Regions from separate parts of the Bacillus sp. AMCV2 genome, predicted to be linked through region 1. Evidence: a T-box and tRNA genes for the amino acid it is inferred to sense, from the RefSeq annotation. Region 1 holds a T-box; the other holds one or more tRNA genes.
What was found. A T-box is a leader RNA that pairs with one kind of tRNA and senses whether it is charged. The one in region 1 lies ahead of tyrS (tyrosine--tRNA ligase), so its partner is inferred to be a tRNA-Tyr.

Region 1 (7,224 bases):
AAACTGTCTGAATCTGCTGGCCGACTGCATCAATTGAGAGTCCTGCTGCATGGATCAGCAATTCTGCTCCAGAGCTTTCGATAATTTTCGCAATCCGTTCGGACGGAATGGACAGGTCAACCGGAATATAAGGATGTCCCGCTTTGACACTTCCCAAGAAGGAAACGATCATGTGCGGGTCCATGTGGCCGTACACAAGGATAGGAGATTTCTTTTCCCCAGAAATGCGTTTTTGGATCGCGGCAGCCGCGCGGTCAGACTGCTCCCATAATTCCTGATACGTGAGCGACTGGCCTTGAGAGCGGAAGGCATCGGTTTGCGGATAAGTTTCCGCATGTGTTTGAATAGCATGTAAAAGTTTCATAGTTATTCTCTCTCCAATTAGAAATCGTTATAAATATATGAACCGGTATTCGCGGTGTGAAAACCATACATAAAAAACAAAACAAGCAGTATCATCAAATAAAAGCCTGTATGACATGTCCACTTGACAGCGGGTTTTTCATACAGCTGTTTCATTAATTGCAGCATATCAAAAATTCCCTTCCCGTTTTTTCGACAATCACATGAGTATTTGACGATCAGATGCTCAAAAAGTTTCATTTTTTCCCTAATCTCCCTCAAATTAATATATCGGCGTATGTTTTTGAAAATGAATCTTTATACCTGCAAGGGCAAGAATGGAATGTCTCGAGCTGATTCATAATAAAGGAAAAGATACCTGGAGTCAAAAGATCTTTTTAACTTTTAAAAAGTGTAATGTACTTAAAAAAATTTTTCTGTACCTGTTCGATCAAGTGGAAGCAGAAACCTAATGAAATCGGGGCGGAAGCGTATAATAAGAAAGAAAACGCCTTCTTGCGGTATCTTGTGAAATAGGGGAGAAGTCATTATGATAGATAAGGAAGCAAAAAAAGGAGTTTTTAACAAGCTGCCGGCTGAAAAAAAGTAAGCCTTTTAATAGAAAGGAAGAGGAAGATGAATCAAACAAATAAGGGTGAGGGTCAGACAGCGCCGCAAAAAGAAAGCATGGGGCAGATCCTTTGGCAGTTAACCCGTCCTCATACGTTAACCGCATCGTTTGTGCCTGTGCTGCTCGGAACCGTTTTGGCGATGTTTTATGTGAAGGTTGATCTGCTGCTGTTTTTGGCTATGCTGTTTTCTTGCCTATGGATCCAGATCGCGACGAACTTATTTAATGAATATTATGATTTTAAACGCGGGTTAGATACAGCAGAATCAGTCGGAATCGGAGGGGCAATTGTACGCCACGGAATGAAGCCTAAAACGATTTTGCAATTAGCTCTTGCCTCATACGGGATTGCCATTTTGCTCGGTGTCTATATTTGTGCGAGTAGCAGCTGGTGGCTCGCTTTGATCGGCCTCGTTGGCATGGCGATCGGCTACCTGTATACAGGCGGGCCGCTGCCGATTGCGTACACGCCGTTCGGTGAATTATTCTCAGGCATTTGCATGGGTTCGGTGTTTGTGCTGATTTCATTTTTCATTCAGACAGATATGATCAACACGCAAAGCATTTTGATTTCCATCCCGATTGCGATTCTTGTCGGCGCGATTAACCTGTCGAACAACATTCGTGATATTGAAGAGGACAAAAAAGGCGGCCGCAAAACATTGGCGATTTTGATGGGGCATAAGGGAGCTGTTACTCTGTTAGCTGCGTCGTTTGCTGTCGCTTATATCTGGGTTGTCGGCTTGGTTATTACCGGTGCCGCAAGCCCATGGCTGTTTGTCGTCTTTTTGAGCGTACCTAAGCCGGTTCAGGCAGTGAAGGGCTTCGTCCAGAAAGAAATGCCGATGAATATGATTGTCGCAATGAAATCAACAGCCCAAACAAATACATTTTTCGGATTCCTGCTCTCGATCGGATTATTGATCAGCTATTTCCGATAATAAAAAAGACCGCTCGTTTCGTGCGGTCTTTTTTTGTTACAATCGACCGCATTTTGTAAAAAAATTCATAGAACCTTGCAGCAGACAGGGACGTCTAGTACATGGACAGCGGATAAAGTTCCGTTAAAGGAGATGACGAAAATGGATTTATCTGTAACACATATGGACGATTTAAAAACAGTAATGGAAGATTGGAAAAATGAATTATTAGTTTATAAATTTGCGCTAGATGCGCTCGATACAAAGTTCTCAATTATCAGCCAGGAATATAACCTCATTCACGGACACAACCCGATTGAACATACAAAATCCCGTGTCAAAAGCTTTGAAAGCATCGTGAATAAGTTAATGAGAAAGGGCTGCGAAATTACGACGAAGGAAATGAAAGAGCATATTCACGACATTGCGGGTGTGCGCATCATCTGTTCCTTTATTTCTGACATTTATAATGTCGTGAATGTGTTGAAGCAGCATGAAGATTTGAGAATCGTAAAGGTAAAGGATTATATCCAGACACCCAAACCGAATGGCTATCGAAGCCTGCATTTAATCATTGAGATGCCTGTGAATTTAACGAACCGTGTGGAATACGTCAAAGCAGAAATTCAAATCCGGACAATCGCGATGGATTTCTGGGCGAGCCTTGAACATAAAATTTACTATAAATTGAACAATGACGTTCCAAAGCAATTAACAGATGAGCTGAAGGAAGCCGCGGAGATTGCCCATTACCTAGATGAGAAAATGCTGGGGATTAAGAAAGAAGTGGATTAAAAAAAGACGGCACCCAAGTGCCGTCTTTTTTTATTTGATATCTTCAAAAATGTCAGTTGCTTTGGCCATCATTTGTTTCTTAATGGTTTTTGGTTTCTTCTCTTTATTCACAGCCTCATAGACAGCGGCTGTCACAAGATCGCCTGCTTGCTGGAGGCGTTCTTTGCTGATATGTTCGATCGAGTCTTCGGGGGTATGATACCATGGCTCAACTTCTTCTGTTTCCGGGTCTCCCCAAATAAAGTTGGCGGAATCAATGCCGGCTTCGTGGAATGGCACATGATCAGATGATCCTCCCTGTGTCAGAGACAGGCTGTCAAACCCAATTTTTTCAGCAGCCGTATGGCTGGATTCCCAAACATAGTTAGATTGGCCGTCCAATGTGTTGACATACAGCTCAGACGCTTTTTCCCAGCTTGTGCCTACCATATCTAAGTTGAAGTTCACTTCGCTTCGTTTCAGCTCTTTTTCCGATAGATGATCTACATAGTGAGAGGAACCGAGCAGGCCGAGCTCTTCGGCGCCGAAAGCGATAAAGCGGATTTCTTTATCAGATGGAACGCTTTTTAAGACACGCGCCATCTCCAGCATAACAGAGGTTCCTGAGCCGTTGTCATTTGCTCCGGGCGAAAAAGGAACACTGTCGTAATGGGCCGTCACGTACACAATGTCTGGATGTTTGATGTTCTTTGGTTTTTTGATTCCGATGATATTCTGGGAGGTTTGGTCTGTGAATGCTTTTAGTTTTAAGGTGGCTTCTTTTTGCTGGGTAAGCGCTTCGCCGTCTTCTTTCTTAATGCCGACGACCGGAATGCCGACTTTATTTCCCGACAGGTTTGGCGTCATAGGCACGAGGCTTTCTTTGTTGTTATAAATGATGACAGCTTTTGCTCCGGCGGCTTCGGCATTTTTGGCTTTCTCGTAATAAGTCAGGTCTCCTCTGGAAATTAAGGCGATTTTGCCCTTGGCGTCAGCGGTAAAGTCCTTTTGATAGCCCAATCCCGCATTGTAAAGCGGGGCCGTCAGCCCTTGTTCCTCAGTCGGAGCTGAACCGGACGCCGCTTGGAGAAGAATATCGCGTCCTGCTGAAGACAGTGTTCCCTCAAGCCGGTCAGGAATGTTGAATCGTTGAACCTTCACATCAAGCTTTAATTTTCTCATTGATGAGGCGATTAATAGGGCACTCTTTTTTTCAGCTGCAGTTCCAGCTATTCTGGGGCCGATTGCTTCACTTAGCTGAGAAATGGTAGAGTACGCATGCTTTGCTTTGAATGGAAGCTCGCGCTCGCTATTTGATATTTGTACAGCGTGCGCGGCAGGGGTGACACTCTGTGCCGGCAAGAGCAGTGTGCCGGCAGTTAAAACAGCCATCGTCATGACAGTCAAAAGCTTTTTCATCAAAAATAAACCTCCCCTAAATGTATGGTTGGGGAATATTTCGGGATGCTAAAGGAGTTTCCTGCAAGATGGAGAGCGTTTTTGAAAAGACAGTGCTTTATACCTGCAAAAAAACGCTTATGAATGAAGGGTCATAAGCGTTTCGGAATATCAAACTATTGGAGCTTTAAAAACTTGCGTTTGCCGACTTGGATGATCATATTCTCTCTTATCTCTGCTTTGGCGTGAACATCTGTTATTTTCTCTCCGTCGATGCGTACACCGCCGTTTTGAATCATGCGGCGCGCCTCGCTCTTCGAAGAGAGGAGCTCCAGCTTGACGAGCAGATCAATCATCGCTATCGTTTTCTCGCCTTTCCAGTTTACGGCCGGTATATCTTCCGGCAGGCTGTTTTCCTGAAAGACTGTTTTAAACGAGTGTTCGGCAGCTTCTGCTGCTTTCTCTCCGTGATACATTCGGACGATTGTTTTGGCTAAAAGCATTTTAGCATCACGCGGATGAACGGCGCCGGTTTCTAAGTCTTTTACGAGCTGTTTTTTCTCTTCAAGCTCTAAGTCTGTCGCCAAGTGGATGTATTTTTTCATCAGGCTGTCGGGCAGTGACATCGTTTTTCCGTACATGTCGTTTGGATGTTCGTTAATGCCAATGTAGTTGTGTTTCGACTTCGACATTTTCTCGACGCCATCCAAGCCTTCCAAGAGCGGCATAAGGATGACGACTTGTTTTTCTTTGTTGTATCGTTCTTGAAAATGCCGTCCCATGAGGACATTGAAATGCTGATCCGTTCCGCCTAATTCAATATCACTTTCGAGAACGACAGAATCATATCCCTGCATCAATGGGTAAAAGAATTCATGCAGTGAGATTGGTTTTTGCATGGCGATGCGTTCTTCAAAATCGTCGCGCTCCATCAGGCGGGCTACCGTTATTTTCCCTGCTAATTCAATGACATCTTCCAGATTCAATGTTTTCAGCCATTTCGAGTTATAGTGAAGCTCGACTTTTTCTGGATCAAGCACTTTTCCGAATTGCTCAAAGTAGGTTTTGGCATTGTGCTGAACTTCTTCATCAGTCAGTTGCTTTCTGGCTGCCGATTTTCCGGTCGGATCACCAATTTTTCCTGTGAAATCCCCAATTAACAGCTGGACAATGTGGTCGTTTTCTTGAAATTGGCGAAGCTTATTTAACACAACCGTATGGCCCAAATGTACATCCGGTGCAGACGGATCTAATCCGAGCTTAATTTTAAGCGGCGTGCCCGTGGAAATTGATTTCACGAGCTTTGCCTTTAATTCCTCCGGCGGTATGACTTCGTGGGCGCCTGTCATGTATAGCTGAAGCTGTCTTTCTACCTCTTTTTGCTGTGACGCTGTGAGCTGCTCAAATGTTTTCATCACTCTTCCTCCTTTTTTACAAACACAAAAAAGAGCCCATCCCGATAAGGGACGTGGCTCAATGCACGCGGTACCACCCTGGTTGAAGACATTGTCTTCCGCTCATTCGAATAACGGTTTCCCGTTCTTTGCTACTTTTAAGGTTCACAAAGAAAGCTCGGGGAGGTAATTCACGTTTGCTATGTGCCGGCTCGCACCTTCCGCCGGCTCTCTGAAACAGGGAGACAAACCGCTACTGGATTCCCGTCAAAGCTTATGTTGTATGAAGATTGTCAGCTACCTTTCTAAGCAGCCCTGTCAATATTTTCTGTTCGTCCTTCGTCATTCCTGCGATGAGCTCTGTTTCCCCTTTGTGAAACTCCGGGTAGAGTTCTTCGATCGCTTGTTTGCCGGAATCGGTGATAGAGACAAACACGAGTCGCCGATCTCTTGTGTCGATGCTTTTACGGCAAAAATTCTTTTTTTCGAGCGTTTTGATCACGTTGCTTGCTGTAGCTGTAGATATCCCTGACAGCTCAGCGATTTTTCTCGTTTCGAGCGCTCCCCATACCCATAGATCATAAAGAATGGAGAAAGCGGTCCAAGAAAGGTTATAGGAAGAAAGAACCTCAGTCTCCATTTTGACACGGAGCCTTTGTGCAGACCGATACAGATTCGTAGCGATCGAAATGGCTTCCAGGTTGAGTGACTCGACGGGCATTTGTTTGAGCTTAGAAAGTGTATCGTGTTCTTCCTTCCGAAGCTGCTGATGTTGATGTGAACGTTCCATTTTTTAGGCCTGCCTTAAATTATCAGAATCATTAGCTATGAAACGAATTTTAACAGAGTCTGGTGTGAACTTCAAGCCCATATATCGGTTGAATAAAAAAAGCCCAAACAACGCCAAAATAAACAAAAAACCGCAAACGGGGTGCAATCTTGCAAAAATATGTTCAATCCGTCTATAAGCATGATCCGTTTCATCTGTTTTCGACAGAGCATGTAGTGACGTTAGCGATTATCGCCCTTTTGGCCATTCTGTTGTTTTTGTTCCAAGATGGGGTCAAGCAGCCGAGGGCCAGCCGGTTTTTGCGTTCTCTGTTTGTGTTTCTTTTGCTTGGTTCGCAAATCGGCTATCAAATATGGATGGTCGCTACGGGCAGGTGGTCGGTGCGCACTTCATTGCCTCTCCAGCTTAGTGACCTGTCGGTGTATTTGTCAGCTATTATGTTAGTGACAAAAAGCAGAAAGCTGTTTGTGTTTTTGTTTTTTGTCGGCATCGGCAGTTCGATTCAGGCTCTTGCCACTCCTGACCTTGGTATGTTTTCATTTCCGCATATCCGATATATCCTCTTTTTTATTTCTCACGGGTCTGTGTTTTTATCCTGTCTGCTGATGGCTGTGATTGGCACCTACAGAATGGGCCAGCGCTCGTTATGGGTGACAGTCCTGCTTGTTAATGTGTACGGCGTCTGTATTTTCCTGATTGATCGCTGGCTTGGCGCGAATTATATGTATTTGACGAAAAAACCGGGCGGATCCTCTCTCTTAGATGTTCTCGGGCCATGGCCGTGGTATATCGTCTCGGCTGAAGCCATCACAATCGCAAGCTTTTTCATTCTTTATTGGCTTTATCGCATCTTCAAAAAATGACACCTTTTTTGTTGTATCACACATTCTGTTTAAAAAAATGTCGGAGAACGTGTTTATTTTTTTGAAAAAGGGTATGTAACTTGTACAACAAAAAGGGAGATGAATACCATTG
Region 2 (7,224 bases), 3.6 Mb from region 1:
TGATGGGGACATTCTCGAACTTCTGATCCGCTTCACTATCGACTTCTATATGCAAAGTCACCTTTGACGGTGAGATTTTTTTGACACCGTCAGGAAGCGGAATATCTGCCTCGATATCGGAATCCTTGTTAATTTTACTTAAATCTAAGCTGACGCCGTCAATAAATTCAAGAGAATCCAACACATCCTGTGAGCCGTAAACCGTTACCTCACTGGGGCTGGATTCAATATTCGCTATGCTGACACCGTCAGGAAGGCTTCCTGTCCGTTCAATTTTAAAGGGCACTTTTTTACTCGGGCTTGTCACCGGAACGGTAATCTTGATAACCGAGGGCTCCACGTCGACAGGAAGCGCGTTTCCGTCTTTATCATAGACAGTCACTTTCGCTTCCTTTTCAATCGTTTCATCTGCGTTTTCCAAATTCACTGAAGCTTTTACAAGAGAAATATTATCGATCACATTTTTCGATCCGGTAATCTGCACATTTTTCGGACTGACAATCGGCTGCTCCGGAGAATAGCCTTTTTTCATCTTGCTTTTGTTGTAGTACTCCACTTCTACGGGAAAACTTTTGGTCGTCCGTTCCTGAATGGTCACTGTCGTAACAGACGGATTAATTGAGATTGTCAGCCCATCCGACACGTTTTTGGCCTTAAGCTCAACCTTATGTGTGCCGGTTTTCAAATGTTCCATATCGGCATATATTTCAAAGTTTTTGGTCTGCCGAGCCTTTTTCACGGCGCTTGTCGAGCCTTTTATCGTGACATTAACCGTTTGCGGAACACCCGTCACGACGTAATTTTCATCATCATAATACGCTTTAACCGGAATATCAGTCAGAGTTGCTTCATCAGTTGTTGATGTCGGAAAGAAAGATTCACCCGGTTTTTTCGGAGTCGGTGCTTGGTTGCTGTTAACCGCCACATAAAGCAAGAGCGCGAAAAGCAGAGCAATGATTTTCACAGCCCAGCGGTTGTTTAAGAATTTATCCATTTTTCTTGCCCCTCCAATACCAGCGGTTAGAAGAAGTGTCTCTGGTGTTTTTCTTAAACTCGGCTTCAAGCATTTCTTTCAGCGCTTCTTCTGTAAGCTCTCTGTGAAGGTCGCCGTTCTTTGCCACACTGACGCCGCCGGTCTCTTCAGACACAATAATCGTCAAACTGTCTGTTACTTCACTGATACCGACAGCTGCTCTGTGCCGCGTGCCCAGTTCTTTTGAAATAAACGGGCTCTCAGAAAGCGGCAGATAACAGGCGGCCGCGGCAATTTCATTATTTTTCATAATCACCGCACCGTCGTGAAGCGGGGTGTTTGGGATAAAAATATTGATCAGCAGCTCAGAGCTGACTTTGGCATTCAGTGGTATGCCGGTTTCAATATAATCCCCCATTCCAGTATCCCGCTCAATGGTCAGCAGGGCGCCTATACGGCGTTTCGCCATATAATTGATCGCTTTTGTAATGGCCTCAATCGTTTTCTGCTGCGCTTCTTCAACAGGCGTGCCGCTCCTCGAAAAAAAGCGGCCGCGGCCTAGCTGTTCAAGCGCTCTTCTCAGCTCAGGCTGAAAAATAATAATAATTGCTAAAAATCCCCATGTTATCGCTTGGTCCATCAGCCATTGAAGTGTGCTGAGGCCCAAATATTGGCTGGCCATACGAACAAGCACGATGACTACAATTCCTTTTAACAGCTGAACCGCTTTCGTGCCGCGTATCACCATAATCAATTTATATATCACATACCAAACAAGGAGAATATCAACGGCATTGCCGAGGTACTGCAAAAAAGGGATATCCTCAAAAGCCATTTCCTCGTCCTCCAAGATTTCAGTCATTTCGTATTTTGTGTTTTACGTGTTACGCATATGTACTTTACATAGCGAGCCCATTATACCACATTTCGATTTAGCAAGTGAAATGTGCCAGCCCTCTCAGCCCGCAAAAAAAGAGCAAAGCGGCTAACGCGCTTTACTCTTCTCCGTTCGGACTGAATGCATCGAGTACACTTTTCCCCGCAGACTTCATCTTGTACCATGTCCAGTCGAATAATTGATTGATTTCTTCAATCTGACCGGTGACTTGTCCAGCAGAGGCCATATACTTTTCGCCGTTTACGACGGTTACATCCCCGTCTATTTTGCCTTTAATAATCAGCTTGCCGTTTTTGACAGTGACATCACCTTTGACCGTCTCACCTTCTGGCACGGTCACAGTATGGTTATGAACCACAAGATTCGGCTGCTTGGATACGCTGAAATTGTGGTCATTATGCCAGCTGTTAAAAAAACCTCCGCCCATCAAAATGATGAATACCGCAGCAGCTGCGATAACGGGATGGGTTCTGAACCATCTTTTTACAGAAGCTCTTTTCTTCTCCTTAGGCAATTTTGCCATGACATTAGCGGTAAAATCCGCGGGGGCTTCGACATGCGATGTGCTCCGTACGAGCGCTATGGATTTCTCCATCTCGTAAAAATGCTTTCTGCATTTCTCGCATGTCTCCAGATGTTCATTTAATACGTGTTCATCTTTTGGAAGGATATCTCCATCAAGATGCATATGCATAAGCTGCACAATTTGTTCAGGACAGCTCATTTCATCACCCCACTTAAAGATCCCTTAATTGTTTTCTAAGAGCCTCTCTGCCTCTGTGAATCCGCGTTTTCACAGTCCCCACAGGAATGTTTAGAATCTCCCCAATTTCAATTAATGAGAGTTCGTCAATATACTTTAATACGATGACTGTTCTGTATTTGTCAGGAAGCTTTAAAATTTTCTGCTGTATCGTGTTTGAGAGCTCCAGCGACACAACTGCATCTTCAGGCAAAACACCATCTGCGGCGATTTGAGAATACATGGTCAAGCCTTCCGTACCAGCCACCTCTGCATCGAGGTAATAATCCGGCTTCTTTTTGCGAATGCGGTCAATGGTCAAATTGGTCGCGATTCGATAAAGCCAAGTTGAAAATTTCCGGTTAATATCAAAACTGTCGATATTAACGTACGCTCTGATGAAAGCTTCCTGTGCAATATCCTCCGCCTCATGCACATTGCCAAGCATACGGTAGCAAAGCTGATAAATTTTATCTTTGTAAATATCTACGATGTCCGCAAATGCATCCTGGTCGCCTTTTTTGACTTGTTTAATTCTTTTTTTAATCATCATTTCCATATTTATCTAACCTCTGCCTTCACCGGTCTGTATGTATACGAGCTTCGTTTCAAAAGGTTTCAATTTTTTTATAAAATAAGTTTATCAAATTTTTGGCAGGGTGTAGATGGTAATTCGTGAATAAACTACCTTAACATATTTTTAAAATTATTATACAGACTGAACAGTTAGAAGTTGGAATGATTTTTCCGAAAAGAAAAAAGACACCTTTTGATCAAAGGTGTCTGTGACTGGGCTAGCTGGATTCGAACCAACGCATGACGGAGTCAAAGTCCGTTGCCTTACCGCTTGGCTATAGCCCAATAATGGTGGAGGGGGGCAGATTCGAACTGCCGAACCCTGAGGGAGCGGATTTACAGTCCGCCGCGTTTAGCCACTTCGCTACCCCTCCACATAAAATTTTGAAAAAACAGTGCCGGCAAGAGGACTTGAACCCCCAACCTACTGATTACAAGTCAGTTGCTCTACCAATTGAGCTACACCGGCAAGATGGTGGAGGATGACGGGCTCGAACCGCCGACCCTCTGCTTGTAAGGCAGATGCTCTCCCAGCTGAGCTAATCCTCCAAATGGTGACCCGTACGGGATTCGAACCCGTGTTACCGCCGTGAAAGGGCGGTGTCTTAACCGCTTGACCAACGGGCCGTTGTGTTCTCGTCGAGCTGACAAAAGTTATTATATACAGGTCACCCCCTGTTTGTAAAGAGGAAAATTAAATTTTTTATTTTCAAACTTTTTAACTCCTTTTTTAACTGAAAAAGCCTCCCAACTAAAGCCATTTATTTTATGATAGAGACAAGCAAAGCAAGAGAGGAGAAACCAATATGATTCTAGTCAGTTCTTGCCTTGGAGGCATTGAATGCAGATATAACGGCTCTCACGCAGCGTCGGAGAAAATCAGAAAACTCGTCGATGAAAAGAAAGCAGTCATGGCTTGCCCTGAACTTCTCGGCGGCTTCTCTACCCCACGCGAACCCGCAGAAATCATAGGAGGCACCGGCGAGGATGTCCTCAATGGAACAGCGAAAATCGTGACAGCTTCAGGAGAAGACGTCACAGAACTATATATGGAAGGCGCCGCGAAAACATTGGCTTACGCAAAAGAAATCAACGCTTCTGCCGTCATATTAAAAGAAAACAGTCCATCTTGCGGAAGCGGGTTTATCTATAACGGCACATTCTCTGGCAAAAAAATCACCGGCAACGGAGTAACCGCCGCATTGTTAAAACAAGCGGGCTACCAGGTCATTTCGGAAAACAAGCTTGACGACATCTTGTAAGGAGGCCACCCCATGACTCAAGACATTTCTTTATCCTTCTATAAGCCTGAACACTTGCCCGAGCTTCAAGCATTCACGCTCACCAACGATGACAAACGCTTTACCTCCCTCCCGAAAGAGGTGCTGTCTCAGGCTCTGGGCATACAGGACCGATACCCGGTTGTCATCTTAAAAGACGACCTTCCAGTCGGTTTTTTCATTTTACATGCATCAAAAGAAACGCTTGCTTCCTATTCTAACAATCCATTTGCTTTACTGCTCAGCTCCCTGTCTTTAAACGCTGTGCACCACGGAAAAGGCTATGCGAAAAAAGCCATGATTTTGCTTCCCGCTTTTGTGAGCGGATATTTTCCATGGTGCGACGAAATCATCTTGGCCGTCAATCATCTGAACATACGCGCAAAACACCTTTATATGAAAAGCGGGTTCCTTGATAAAGGACGGCGAAGAATCGGGCCGCTTGGAGAACAGTTGATCCTTCATCATTTCTTATAGTCTTGGGTGAAATAAAATTTCAAAAATTAAAAAACATAGTTGAAATATCATAACAGAAATGAATATACTGAATATTGAGATATATCATTTTAAAACAGGGGGCATCCTCATGTCAGAACCATTAAACATTCACCGTCTTACAACGGAATCACGCAATAGCCAAACAGTTGAAATCCACAAAGCAAACACTCTCGGCATCCTCAAAATGATCAACAACGAAGATATGAAAGTCGCTGCAGCCGTTCAGGAGGTTCTCCCCGACATCAAAACAGCTGTAGACTGCGCATATGAATCGTTTCAAAATGGAGGCCGGCTCATATATACAGGCGCCGGTACAAGCGGCAGACTCGGCGTCATGGATGCTGTTGAATGTCCTCCCACCTACAGCGTAAGCCCAGATCAGGTCATCGGAATCATGGCTGGAGGCCCCAAAGCCTTTTTACAGGCAGCAGAGGGCATTGAAGACAGTGAAGAAGCAGGAGCTGAAGATTTAAGAAACATACAGCTCACTTCAAATGACACCGTCATTGCCATCGCAGCAAGCGGCCGCACACCCTACGCCGCAGGCGCCCTAAGATACGCCCGCAAAGTCGGAGCACACACCATCGCCCTTACTTGCAATGAAAATTCCGCCATCAGCAAGGATGCGGATCACAGCATTGAGGTTGTCGTCGGACCTGAGGCCATTACAGGATCAACACGTATGAAAGCCGCAACCGCTCATAAAATGATTCTAAACATGATATCTACCGCTGTAATGGTCAAAATCGGCAAGGTTTACGAAAACTTGATGGTAGACGTCAACGTCAGCAACAAAAAACTAAAAGAACGCGCCATCAGTATCATCCAAAGCCTTACAAATGCTTCATACGACACAGCCAGGCACACCCTGGAACAAGCCGATCATCACGTCAAAACAGCAATCGTCATGCTCAAAACAAGCACAGATCAGAAACAAGCAAAGACATTACTCGATGAAGCAAACGGTTTCATTGACAAAGCAATCGAACATTACCATCCATGATAAGGAGAGAACTAGAATGGCCACAGGCGGTTTAGCGATCATCCAATCAATGAAGCATAAGCTCCCTCCATCCGAGCGCAAACTTGCAGATTATATCCTAGCCCATCCCCACAAAGCAATCGAAAGCACGGTCAACGAAATTAGCGCCTTAGCCAATTCAAGTGACGCTGCCGTCATCAGGCTCTGCAAATCACTCGGTTTAAAAGGATTTCAAGATTTAAAAATGAGAGTAGCGGGCGATCTGGCAAAGCCTACGTTTCAGGGCTACCGGGATATTGTTCCCCACGAGCCGCTGCCCTCCATTTCCGAAAAAACGGCCGGCAATGCCATTCAAGCCATTCAGGATACTTCAGACCTGATGGACTACAAAGAGCTTGAACGAGCGGTTTCTCTGCTTCTCAAAGCTCATACCGTGCATTTTATCGGCCTCGGGGCTTCCGGCATTGTCGCCAAGGACGCCCAGCAAAAGTGGCTTCGCATTCATAAACAAGCAACCGCGTTTACAGACACTCATCTTGTGGCATCTTTAATCGCAAATGCAGATAAAGACGACATCGTATTTGCCATTTCGTTTTCAGGAGAGACACAGGAAATCATTGAACTGTTCGCCATGGCCAAGGAAAAAGGCATCACAACGATCAGCCTCACACAATTCAGTCAGACATCCGTCTCCGCACTGGCTGATGTCCCTTTGTATACAGCCCATTCCAATGAAGCCTTGATTCGAAGTGCAGCCACTTCCTCCCGCCTCGCCCAGCTTTTTATAATTGATGTTTTGTTTTTAGGCATGGCGGCTGAGCAGTATGAAACGACAACCGGTTATATCGATAAAACGAGAGCAGCCATACAATCTATGAGAATAAAATAAGGCATCTTGAAGGGGAGGGGTTTTAATGAGCAAAGAAAATAACTACCATCATCTCGCACAGAAAATCCTTGAGCTATGCGGAGGAAAATCCAATATTTCTTCATATACGCATTGCATGACACGCCTGCGCATTACGCCTTACGATGAAAGCAAAGCGGATGCTCAGGCTTTAAGAAAGCTTGACGGCGTATTGGGGGTCGTTGAAGCTGAAACCTTACAAATTATCCTCGGCACAGGAGTCGTCAATCATGTTACAGCTGTTTTCTCGAAGCTCGTGTCAGCAGCAGAAGAAGGTGCCGATGTCAAAGAAGCAGCGGCCAAAAAGAAAGCCGATATCAATCGAAAAAACGCCACTCCTTTTAAACTTTTCTTACGTAAAATTGCCA

Region 2: it encodes a tRNA-Tyr, which carries the amino acid that the T-box ahead of tyrS (tyrosine--tRNA ligase) is inferred to sense. The anticodon was not compared.

What each region holds. Positions count from the first base shown of each region.
Region 1 is NZ_JBVYIB010000002.1:3,807,859-3,815,082, reverse strand. It holds gene dltA (D-alanine--poly(phosphoribitol) ligase subunit DltA) at 1-364, opposite strand, end outside; gene AC0OMA_RS19670 (teichoic acid D-Ala incorporation-associated protein DltX) at 382-531, opposite strand; gene AC0OMA_RS19665 (hypothetical protein) at 681-815, shown strand; gene AC0OMA_RS19660 (1,4-dihydroxy-2-naphthoate polyprenyltransferase) at 979-1,914, shown strand; gene ywaC (GTP pyrophosphokinase YwaC) at 2,056-2,688, shown strand; gene ywaD (aminopeptidase YwaD) at 2,719-4,086, opposite strand; gene tyrS (tyrosine--tRNA ligase) at 4,242-5,483, opposite strand; T-box leader at 5,525-5,739, opposite strand; gene ywaE (tyrZ transcriptional regulator YwaE) at 5,734-6,249, opposite strand; gene AC0OMA_RS19635 (YwaF family protein) at 6,399-7,112, shown strand; gene AC0OMA_RS19630 (glycosyltransferase family 8 protein) at 7,222-7,224, shown strand, end outside.
Region 2 is NZ_JBVYIB010000002.1:189,975-197,198, reverse strand. It holds gene cdaR (CdaA regulatory protein CdaR) at 1-994, opposite strand, end outside; gene cdaA (diadenylate cyclase CdaA) at 987-1,808, opposite strand; gene rsiW (anti-sigma-W factor RsiW) at 1,969-2,595, opposite strand; gene sigW (RNA polymerase sigma factor SigW) at 2,609-3,172, opposite strand; tRNA gene AC0OMA_RS01155 (tRNA-Gln) at 3,403-3,474, opposite strand; tRNA gene AC0OMA_RS01150 (tRNA-Tyr) at 3,479-3,563, opposite strand; tRNA gene AC0OMA_RS01145 (tRNA-Thr) at 3,586-3,658, opposite strand; tRNA gene AC0OMA_RS01140 (tRNA-Val) at 3,663-3,738, opposite strand; tRNA gene AC0OMA_RS01135 (tRNA-Glu) at 3,742-3,816, opposite strand; gene AC0OMA_RS01130 (2-thiouracil desulfurase family protein) at 3,996-4,451, shown strand; gene AC0OMA_RS01125 (GNAT family N-acetyltransferase) at 4,464-4,946, shown strand; gene murQ (N-acetylmuramic acid 6-phosphate etherase) at 5,056-5,970, shown strand; gene AC0OMA_RS01115 (MurR/RpiR family transcriptional regulator) at 5,987-6,838, shown strand; gene AC0OMA_RS01110 (PTS transporter subunit EIIC) at 6,864-7,224, shown strand, end outside.